2 regions of the Janthinobacterium svalbardense genome follow, and region 2 is predicted to be linked to the other one. Evidence: predicted binding sites of a transcription regulator. Region 2 holds the regulator's gene; the other holds the start of a gene.
What was found. The regulator FNR, encoded in region 2, switches genes on or off when oxygen is low (the NO sensors DNR and NnrR bind a similar motif). The targets are predictions, from matches to a motif close to TTGATNNNNATCAA.
Positions count from the first base shown of each region.

Region 1: a site for FNR is predicted at 3,210-3,223, ahead of CNX70_RS19810 (OmpW/AlkL family protein). Genes of this name have one in related genera too.

Region 1 covers NZ_CP023422.1:4,494,104-4,499,727, reverse strand. The annotation lists gene CNX70_RS19830 (SpoIIE family protein phosphatase) at 1-1,187, opposite strand, end outside; gene CNX70_RS19825 (NAD(P)H-dependent oxidoreductase) at 1,379-1,969, opposite strand; gene CNX70_RS19820 (MerR family transcriptional regulator) at 2,029-2,394, opposite strand; gene fur (ferric iron uptake transcriptional regulator) at 2,469-2,909, opposite strand; gene CNX70_RS19810 (OmpW/AlkL family protein) at 3,289-3,906, shown strand; gene CNX70_RS19805 (MetQ/NlpA family ABC transporter substrate-binding protein) at 4,118-4,945, opposite strand; gene CNX70_RS19800 (methionine ABC transporter permease) at 4,978-5,624, opposite strand, start outside.
Region 2 covers NZ_CP023422.1:290,566-296,189, forward strand. The annotation lists gene ccoP (cytochrome-c oxidase, cbb3-type subunit III) at 1-726, shown strand, start outside; gene ccoG (cytochrome c oxidase accessory protein CcoG) at 731-2,113, shown strand; gene CNX70_RS01225 (FixH family protein) at 2,260-2,784, shown strand; gene fnr (fumarate/nitrate reduction transcriptional regulator Fnr) at 2,911-3,669, opposite strand; gene CNX70_RS01235 (response regulator) at 3,909-5,624, shown strand, end outside.

The DNA of each region.
Region 1 (5,624 bases), 2.1 Mb from region 2:
TCGTCGCGGCGCGGCTGCTTGCCTTGCCAGGCGGCGCTGTCCTGCAGCAGCGCCGCCGCCACGTCGCTGGCGGGCGCATCGCGCTGCGCCAGCAGCTGCTCGCGCATGCGCCGCTTGCCGTAGGCGATGTCGCGCGCGCCGCCGATCTGGTCGAGCAAGCCGTCGGTCGTGATGAACAGCAGGCTGCCGGCGGGTATGGCGAGCGTCTCGTTGTGCCAGCAGTAGCTGGGCGGCGTGTCGACATAGCCCACGCCCATGCGCGCGCCGTCGATGGCGCGCACGCTGTCGGCATCCGGCGCGACCACGTACAGCGCCAGTTTCGCCCCCGCGAAACGCAGGCTGGCGCTGGCGTCGTCGTAACACAGGAAGGCGCAATCCATGCCGTCGTTCGAACCGGCGTGGCCAGCGTTGTCGCTGCCGGCGCCATCCTGGCCCAGCAAGGTCTTGATGGAGCGGCTGACGGCGCCGATCAGGGCGGCCGGATCGCGTGGCCCCAGTTCGCGCAGTGCCTGGCTCAGGGCCGACGAGGCGATCAAGGTCATGAAGGCGCCCGGCACGCCATGGCCGGTGCAGTCGGCGATGGCGGCGAACCAGCCGCCCGCGTGGCGCTCGAAGAAGTAAAAATCGCCGCCGACGACGTCGCGCGGCTGCCATTCCAGGTGCGCGTCGGGCAGGGTGGCGCGCAATTCCGCGTCCGATGTGCGCAGCCGGGCGCGCTGGATCACGCTGGCGTAATCGATGCTGTGCATGATTTGCCGGTTCTTTTCCGCCTGCATGGTGGCCACCACGTTCATCAGCTGCAAGCCGAAGCCCACGCCGGCCAGCGCGCCATCCACGGTGATGATGAAGCCGTCGGCCAGCGCCTTTTCGCCCGCTTCCACGGCGCGGAAGGTGAGGTCCTCGATGCTCATGGCGCCATCGACGATCAGCGGTTCCTTGTCCATGAAGGCGATGCAGCTCTTCTTGCCGTACACCTCGTGATAGAAGGGCTTGGACATCTGCGACATGAAGATATTGCGGCTGATCAAGCCGATGGGCTTGTGCTGCTCCGTGACGGGCAGGCTCATCATGTCGCGCCGTTCCGTGAACAGTTCCAGCACGGCGAAATTGCTGGCGTCGGCCTGCACCGATTCCGTGGGTATGCACAGATCAAACGCCACGGAGGTGCGATAACGGGGAAGATGCAATCGAGAAGCGTTGAACTCCACAGCGGCTACCTTTACATGACGAGCTGACCCTTGTTGTCGCGACGGCAAGGCGACTGACAAACAGGCAATATCAGCATGGTAACTGTCGAATGTGACGGCTTGATTACCAGCTTGTCAAAACCGTATGCAAGATGGCTGCATGGCAAGCCGATGGCAAGCCGTTTTCGGCCCTACAGGCGCCGGGCCAGCGCCTGCGCCTGTTCCAGCCAGCGCGCGCGCTGCACTTCGGTGGAATTGAGGATGGGGCCGAAGCTGGCCACCTTGACGGGCTTGACGCCGCAAAATTCCAGCGTCGTCTTGCGCAGCTGGTGGATGCCGGGCATGTGGTAGACCCAGCGGAAATACCAGGGCGGCGTATCCATCGTCACCAGCAGCTGGGCCGTGCGGCCCTTCAGCAGCTGGGCCGGGAAAGCCTTGCCCGGGCGGTACTTGAAGGCAAAGCCGGGCAGGAAGACGCGGTCGACAAAGCCTTTCAGCAGGGCCGGCGCGCCGCCCCACCAGATCGGGTAGGCGAACACCAGGTGTTCGGCCCAGCTGATGGCTTCCTGCGCCGCCAGCAAGTCCGCTTCCAGCGGCTGTACCTGGCGGTAGCCTTCGTGCAGGATGGGGTCGAAGTCCAGCTGGCCCAGGCGCAGTTCGCGCACGCTGTGGCCTGCGCTGCGGGCCGTGGCGGCGTAGGCGTCGGCCAGGGCGGCGCAGAAACTGTCGCTGGACGGGTGTCCGAGGAGAATTAAAATGCGCTTCGGTGTAATTTTGCTCATGTTGCAGGCTTTCCGTTAAAGAACAGCTTGCATGCTAAAGCCTGCCCCTAGTGGCAGAGTCAAGCGGCCGCTGGAAGGTGCTGGCGCGTCAGGCAGTCGCGAATTTCCGTGTCGATGTCGGCCAATTGCGCGTCGAGCTGGCGCAGGCGGGCGAACTCCTGCTGTATCTGGGCGCGCTTGGCGGCGATGTGCTGCGACAGGGCGGCCCAGTCGGTCTCGTCACCGGCCAGGATGGGCAGCAGTTCGGCCAGGCGGAAGCCCAGCGCCTGCGCCTGGCGTATCAGTCTGACTTGCGCCAGGTCTTGCTGCGTGTAGACGCGGTAGGCGCCGGAACGGCGCACGTCGCCCAGCAAGCCCAGCGCTTCATAGTGGCGCAAGGCCTTGGGCGAGGTGCCCGCCAGGCGGGCGATTTCTCCGATGTACATGCTTGTCCCTTGTTGAGCTGCGGCGCACGCAGTGTAGCGCAGGTGGCTTGCCAGGCGCTACCTTGCGCGCTGCCTCAGGAGGCTTTGCGCGGCGGGACTTTCTTCGCCGTGCATTCGGCGCAGGTGCCGTACAGCGACAGCGCGTGCTCGTGCAGCACGAAGCCCCGCTCGGTGGCGATCTCGTTCTGGCGCAGTTCGATGCCTTCATCGACAAATTCATCGACCTTGCCGCAGCCCGTACAGACCAGATGATCGTGGTGCTGGCCTTCATTCAGTTCGAAGACGGCATGGCCCGATTCGAAATGCCGGCGAAACAAAATGCCCGCTTCGGCAAACTGCATCAGCACGCGGTAGATGGTGGCCAGGCCCACGTCGATTTTTTCAGCCAGCAAGAGTTTGTAGACATCGTCCGCACTCAGGTGCTTGATTGTGCCTTCTTGGAATAGCTGCAGAATCCGCAAGCGGGGGATGGTCACTTTCAAGCCAGATTCACGCAGTTCCCTCAATATATCCATGTCTCCCATTCCTTTTTATGATCGCCTGAGCGAGCGCTTAAGCGTGAGCCTGCATTATATCGCAAATGATAATCATTACCATTCGCATGTGTGAACTGGAAATAGTATGCGGTGTAGTCAGTTGGGTATCCAGTGACATCGGCGCAAGTGGCCATTGCGTGGCGGGCAACTGGGATCCGCATGGCGCGGCAAGCTGGCCGTTGGAGAAACGGGGGCAATGCGCGCGGCCACGCCGCAATGCCGCATTTTCTTGACCTTGGTAAAGAAAAAAATCCCTCTAGTGATGCCATCTAGCACTATTTGATGTGGATCAAAGTTTTTGTTGCACTGCACTCTTAAACTTCGCAGCGTTACTTAACGACAAAAAGAGGGAACTAGAATGAAGAAGTCCGCAACTGCAGCAGCAATCGTCCTGGCCGCCATCGGCGCATTCGCCGGTAATGCAATGGCGCAGGAAAGCCCATGGCTGGTGCGCGCGCGCGCCGTGCACATCGATCCGGCCAACAAATCTGCTCCTGTTGGTGGCGTCGGCGCATCCGACCTGATTCATGTCAGCAGCAAGACGATTCCTGAAATCGATATTTCGTACTTCTTCACGCCGAATATCGCTGCCGAGCTGATCCTGACGTATCCGCAAAAGCATGACGTCACCTTGTCCGGGACGAAGATTGGCAGCTTCAAGCATCTGCCACCGACCCTGTCGCTGCAATACCACTTCATGCCTGAAAAACAGTTGAGCCCTTACGTGGGCGCTGGCGTGAACTACACGAATATCTCGGACGTCAAATTGCTGAACGGCGCTGGCCGCCTGGAGCATGACAGCTGGGGCTTCTCGCTGCAAGCTGGCGTCGACTACAAGCTCGATAAAAACTGGTCGCTGAACTTTGACATCAAAAAAGTCCAGATCCGCAGCGACGTACTGGCCGGTGGCGCCAAGATCAGCGAAGTCAAGATCGATCCTATCCTGATCGGCGTAGGCGTCGGCTACCGTTTCTAGGGACACCTATCAAAACCTACTGCGCGTCGTAATTTGCGGTCTGCGATGCTCACTGTACCTTCGTACAGTTGCGCTTCTCAACCACAACTTACTTCCGCTCGCTACGGTTTTGTTAGGCGTTGCAAGTGTTGAAGATACCCGCGTAGCGCGGGCGAAAAAAAGGACGGCCGGGTTTGTACCTGGCCGTCCTTTTTGCATTACATCTAGCAGTCTATTTTTTCAGCGTCTTTTCCAGCGCCAGCTGGTAGTCCGTCTTTTCGTAGCCGGCCAGGTATTTGTTCGTCGCGTCGAGGAAGGCGCGCGAACGGTAGGCCGCTTCCAGGTCCTTGACCCATGGCTTGGCCTTGTCCGCCGTGCGGATCGCCACCAGGTTGATATAGCTGTCCGAGATCTTTTCCACGGCGAGGGCCGAGGTCAGCTTCATGCCGGCGGCCAGGGCGAAGTTGCCGTTCACAAAGGCGTAGTCGGCGTCGGCCAGCGAACGCGGCAGCTGCGCCGCTTCCAGCGGCACCAGTTTCAGCTTCTTCGGGTTTTCCAGCACGTCGCGTTCGGAAGCGCGCAGCGGGTCGGCGTTCGGTTTCAGCTTGATCCAGCCCATCTTGGCCAGCATCACCAGCGCGCGCGCCTGGTTGGTCGGGTCGTTCGGCATGGTGATGGTGGCGCCGTTTTTGACTTCCGCCAGGGTTTTTTGCTTGCCGCCGTACAGGCCGATCGGCATGGTCGGCACGGTGATCAATGCGCTCAAGGGCAGCTTGTTATCGGTGGCGAACTTGGTCAGATACACGATGTGCTGGAACACGTTGGCGTCCAGCGAGCCCTCGGCCAGCGCGTAGTTCGGCTGCACATAGTCGTTGAATTCGACGATCCTGACCTTGTAGCCCTGTTTTTCCAGGATAGGCTTGATGCCCAGCTTCAGCTGGTCCGAATACGGGCCGGAACTGGTACCGATGACGAGCTCTTTCGGGTCCTTGGCGTGGGCGGCGGTGGCGAAGGCCAGGCTGGCGGCGGCCAGGAGCAGATTGCGGCGAAGTTGTTTCATGCTTTTCCTTGTACTGAAATACTGAATATGAATTAACGTTTGTCGAGGCGCTTGGCGATGCGCGTGCCGGCGAACTGGATGGTTTGCACCAGCACGATCAGGATGGCCACGGTGACGACCATGATGTCCGTCTCGAAGCGGTAGTAGCCGTAGCGGATGGCCAGGTCGCCGATGCCGCCGCCGCCCACCACGCCAGCCACGGCCGAATACGACAGGAAGCTGATCGACAACACGGTCAGGGCCAGCACCAGGCCGGAGCGCGCTTCCACCAGCAGCACGCGGAAAATGATCTGCATTTCCGACGCGCCCATGGCGTGCGCCGCCTCGATCACGCCGCGCGGCACTTCGCGCAGGTTCTGTTCCACCAGGCGCGCCAGGTAGGGAATGGCGGCGAACGACAGCGGCACGGCAGCTGCCAGCGGGCCGATCGAGGTACCCGCGATGATGCGTGTAAACGGCGTCAGGGCGACCAGCAAGATGATGAAGGGGAAGCTGCGCACGGTATTCACCAGCCAGCCGAGGATCATCGACAGCGGACGGTTTTCCAGCGACTGGCCTTCCGAGACGAGGAACAGCACAATGCCCAGCGGGCCGCCGATCAGGATGGCGGCGCTCAATCCGATGCTCAGCATGGTCATGGTCTGGCCCAGCGCCACCGAGATTTCCGGTAGCAGGTTGA
Region 2 (5,624 bases):
ATGTGGTTGTTCTACATCACCATCGTCTTCGCCCTGGCGTATCTGTTCCTGTACCCTGGCCTGGGCAACTATGCCGGCAGCCTGGGCTGGAAATCGACGGGCCAGTACGAAGAAGAGCTGAAGAAGGCGGAAGCCGACTACGGTCCTTTGTTCAACAAGTACCTGAGCCAGGACTTGAAGACGGTGGCCGCCGATCCGCAGGCGCATGCCATCGGCCAGCGTTTGTTCCTGACCTACTGCGCGCAATGTCACGGTTCGGATGCACGCGGCAACAAGGGCTTCCCCAACCTGACCGACAAGGACTGGCTGTATGGCGGTGAACCCGACATCATCAAGACCACCATCCTGCATGGCCGCAATGGGCAGATGCCACCGATGGGCGCCGCCCTGGGCTCCGAAAAGGATGTCGAGAACGTGGCCCATTATGTGCTGAGCCTGTCCGGTTCCACCTCGGACCCCGTCAAATCCGTGCTGGGCAAAGCCAAGTTCGGCGCCTGCATGGCCTGTCACGGTGCCGATGCGAAGGGCAATCAAATGCTCGGTTCGCCTAACCTGACGGACAAGATCTGGCTGTACGGCGGCAGTGCTGATACCATCATGGAAACCATCCGCAAGGGACGCAGCAACACCATGCCGGCCTTCAGCGATTTCCTCGGCGAGTCCAAGGTCCACGTGCTGTCGGCCTATGTCTGGAGCCTGTCGAATCCCCAGACGCCCGTGAAATGATGTAATGGAACCTCAAGTCATCAAGATGTATGCGGCCCGCGAGCAGATCTACCCTCGCGAGGCCAAAGGACGCTACGCTACCTGGCGATGGGTATGCGTATGGCTTACCCAGCTGGCGTTCTACGGCTTGCCGTGGTTGACCTGGAATGGCAGGCAAGCCCTGCTGTTCGATTTGACCACGCGCAAGTTCTACATTTTCGGCGTCGTGCTGTGGCCCCAGGATTTCATCTATCTGGCGGCCCTGCTGATCATCTGTGCGTATTTGTTGTTCCTCGTCACGGCCATCGCCGGGCGGGTGTGGTGCGGGTTCTCTTGCCCGCAAACGGTATACACGGAAATCTTCCTGTGGGTCGAACGCCGCATCGAGGGCACGCGCAGCGCGCGCATGGCCCTCGACAAGCAGGGCCCCTCCGTGCGCAAGGCCTTCAAGAAGACGGCCAAGCACCTGGCATGGGGCGCCATCGCCCTGTGGACGGGCTTTACCTTTGTCGGCTATTTCACGCCGATCAAGGAACTGGCGCGCGAGGTGACCACCCTCAATTTCGGTCCCTGGGAATGGTTCTGGGTCTTGTTCTACAGCCTGGCAACCTACGGCAACGCGGGCTGGCTGCGCGAGCAGGTGTGCAAATACATGTGCCCCTACGCGCGCTTCCAGAGCGCCATGTTCGACCAGGACACGCTGATCATCACCTACGATGCCAAGCGCGGCGAACCGCGTGGCGCCATCAGCAAGAAGGCTGGCAACAACGACAAGCTGGGCGATTGCATCGACTGCACCCTGTGCGTGCAAGTGTGTCCGACCGGCATCGATATCCGCAACGGCCTGCAGTATGAATGCATCGGCTGCGCCGCCTGCGTCGATGCCTGCAATACCGTGATGGACAAGGTCGACCGGCCGCGGGGACTGGTACGCTACAGTACCGACCATGCGATGGAAAACAACTTCAGTTCGAAGCAGATCCGCCAGCGCGCCATGCGCCCGCGCGTGCTGATCTACACTTCCATCCTGGCCCTGATCATCATCGCCGTGTGTACCTCGCTGGCGCTGCGCACGCCCCTGAAAATGGACGTGATCCGCGACCGCGGTTCGATGGGACGCGAAGTGGAAGACGGCATGATCGAAAACGTCTACCGCTTGCAGATCATGAACACCTCGGAGCAAACCCAGCATTTCAAAATCAGCGCTTCCGGCTTGCCGGGCCTGACCTTGCTGACGCGCGAAGAGGTGACCTTGCAGCCGACGGAAACGCTGGGCTGGCCGATCCGCCTGCGCGTACCGCACGGCGTGGGAGAAAAGGGCTCGAACAAGATTGCGATCGAATTGCACTCGCTGGACGACCCATCGCTGCATGTGCGTGAAAGCGCGGTATTCATCGTACCGCGGTGATGTTGATTCGGGGTCGGACCCTCTGGGTCCGACCCCGGTATTTCGCCGTAGGGGTAGCATCAAACATGCGTTAGCTTTACTTTATTTTCAACCCAGAAGCAAAAGCTGGGGTCAGACCCAAAGGGTCTGACCCCAAGGAGAACAAAATGTCCGACAGTCTCAAGCTGCAAGCCCCCGTTGCCCCGTGGTACAAGCATCGCTGGCCATGGCTGCTGATGATCGGTCCCGGCCTGTCCGTGGTCGTCGGCAGCTGCATGGCGTATATCGCGTTTACGCAGCCCGATGCCCTGGTGGTGGGTGATTATTACAAGCAGGGCAAGGCGATCAACCAGGATTTGCGGCGCGACACGATCGCCAGCGACCTGGCGATGGATACCAGCCTGTCGTATGACGTTGCTGCAGCGCGCCTGAGTGGTTCCGTGCACAGCTTCGGCAAGGCTTACCAGGGTCCGCTGCAGTTGCATCTGGCGCATGCGACCTTGCCGGAAAAAGATATCAAGCTGCTGGTGCAGCCCGATGCGGCCGGCAATTTCTCCGTGGCGCTGCCGATGCTCGAGCGCAGCCGCTGGCAAGTACTGGTGGAAAACGACAAACGCGAGTGGCGCCTGTCCGGCATCTGGACCTGGCCCCTGCAGCGCAGCATCGCGCTGCATGCGGATGAAGAGCTATAACGTACAGCGCCGGGAAAAAACCGTAGCGAGCGGCAGTGATTTGTGGCTAAGAAGCGCAGCTGTGCTAGAGCACAGCGAGCATCGCAGGCCGCAAAGCGCGACGCGCAGTAGGTTTTGACGGTGCTGTTATTTACAGACGTCCGTGCCGGCTGTAATGGCCTTCAATTTTGCTGGCTGCAAGATCTCGATCTCGCGGTTGGAGACGCGCAGCCAGCCTTCCTTCTTGAATTTCGACAATAAACGGCTGACGCTTTCGATGGTCAGCCCCAGGTAATTGCCGATTTCCTCGCGCGACATGCGCAGCTGAAATTTGCTGGCCGAATAGCCGCGCGCTTCATAGCGCGAGGCCAGGTTGACGATAAAGGCGGCAAAACGCTGGGTCGCCTGCATATTGCCCAGCAACAGCATGACGCTTTGCTCGCGTGTGATTTCCTGGCTCATCATGCGATGGAAATGGCGCAGCAGGGTCGGCATATTGCCCAGCAACTGTTCCAGGCTGGAAAACGGAATTTCACACACTTCGCTGTCTTCCAGCGCCACCGCATTACAGTGGTGGCGGTCGGCGCTGATGGCGTCCATGCCCAGCAGTTCGCCAGCCATCTGGAAACCCGTCACCTGCTCTTCACCGCCCGGATTGATCTGGTACGTCTTGAAGTGCCCCAGGCGGATCGCGTACAGATTCTGGAACGAGTCGCCGATGCGGAACAGCGAGGCACCGCGCACGATCTTGCGGCGGCGGCCGATGATCTGGTCCAGCCTGTCCATGTCGCCCACATCGAGGCCCATCGGCAGGCACAATTGATGCATGCTGCAGGTCGAGCATCGCGCACGCAACGCTTCCACGGTCACTGTGGGCATGGTGGGAGTGAGTAGCGCTTCAGTCATGTCGGTACCTTTTAGAAAATGCAATAACGAGTTTACTGCATACAGGGTTGCCGTGTGCCAATTTCACCGCATTTCCGCTGAATAAACGACGTTCCAACCTTGATTATATGGCAACATCGTTAAAAGCCCATGTGGGAAAGGCAATTTGCGCGACGCCGCTTGCCAAGTTGATGTATTGATAGGAAAATTCCCGACAGCATTCTCTGCCGCCTGTACCGCCCGGTACTGAAAAGGAAATCATGAAGCCTCTCGGCATCAAAGCAAAAGTCGCGCTGGCCACCAGCCTGACCTCGATCGCCATGATCGCGCTGGTCACCATGATACAGGTGCAGCACATGCGCGCCGACTTCACCCGAGTACTGCTGAGCCAGCAATCTGCCCTGATCAGCCGCACCGCTGCCGAACTCGACGACAAGCTGGGCATGCTGCTGCAGATCGTCACGCTGACGGCCAGGCAGCAGCCGCCGGAATTGATCGCCCAGCCCGCCCAATTACGCGAATACTATTCGCGCCGCTCGATGCTGGTGCTGTTCGACGACGTGCTGGTGCTCGATGCGCAAGGCGCCGTCGTGGCCGACATGCCGGAAGTGGCGGGGCGCGCCGGCATCAACGTCGCCGAGCGCGAGTATTTCCAGACCGTCCTGCGCACGCGCCAGCCCATGATCACCGAGCCGATGCTGGGCAAATCGAGCGGCATGCCCATCGTGCAGATGGTGGCGCCCGTGCTCACGGCCGATGGCCAGGTGGCCGGCGTGGTGATCGGTGTGCTGCGCCTGTACAAGGACAACCTGCTGGGACGCCTGCGTTCGGAAAAGATCGGCAAGAGCGGCTATTACTTCATCCTCACGCGCGGCGCCGTGCCGCGCTACGTGCTGCACCCCGATACCAACCGTTTGCTGCAGCCACGCCTGCCGAACGCCAACCTGACCACCACCGAGTTGTTGAGGCAAGATGGCGAAGGCAGCATGGTCAGCACCAACAGCCGCAGCATCACGGCCGTCAACAGCTTCAAACGCCTGAAATCCGTGAACTGGCTGCTGGCCGCCTCGCTGCCTCTCGACGATGCCTTCGAACCGTTCGATGGCGTACTGTACCGGCTGGTGCTGTGGAGCATCCTCGCTTCGCTACTGGCCGCGTTTATTCTGGGCTGGGTCACCGTGCGCCTGCTGTCTCCGCTGGTGCGCCTGCGTGACACGCTGCAAGCCATGCGCACCAGCGGCAGCCGTTTCACGCCCGTGCCGGTGCGGCAGCGCGACGAGATCGGCGAACTGACGGAAGCGTTCAACGGCCTGATGAGCGAACGCGACCGCCTGCAGCAGGAACTCGAAGCGCGCGCGACGGAGCTGGAACAGGAGCGCGACCGGGCCGAGGCGGCCAACCGCGCGAAGAGCGATTTCGTGGCCAATATGAGCCATGAAATCCGCACGCCCCTGAATGCCGTACTGGGCATGGTGTATTTGCTGGGCAATACCAGGCTCGATACGGAACAGCGCAAGTATCTGACCATGGTGCGCGTGGCGGGCCAGTCGCTGCTGGGCATCCTCAACGACGTGCTCGACTATTCGAAGATTGAGGCGCGCCGCATGGAATTGTCGCCCGTCGAATTCGACCTCGACGAGGTCATGAACACGCTGGCCACGACGATGACCATGAATGCGGGCGAAAAGGAGCTGGAACTGGCCATCGCCGTCGAACCCGACGTGCCGCGGCGCCTGGTGGGCGACGCCCAGCGCCTGCAGCAAATTCTCGTCAACCTGGCCGGCAACGCCATCAAGTTTACCGAGAGCGGCGAGGTGGTGGTGGCCGTCAGCCTGGCCGAAAGCCAGCAAGGCCGCGCCTGGCTGCGCTTCGAAGTACGCGACACGGGCATCGGCATGACGGAGTTGCAGCAACAGCAGCTGTTTGCCGCCTTTTCACAGGGTGACCAGAGCATCACGCGGCGCTTCGGCGGCACG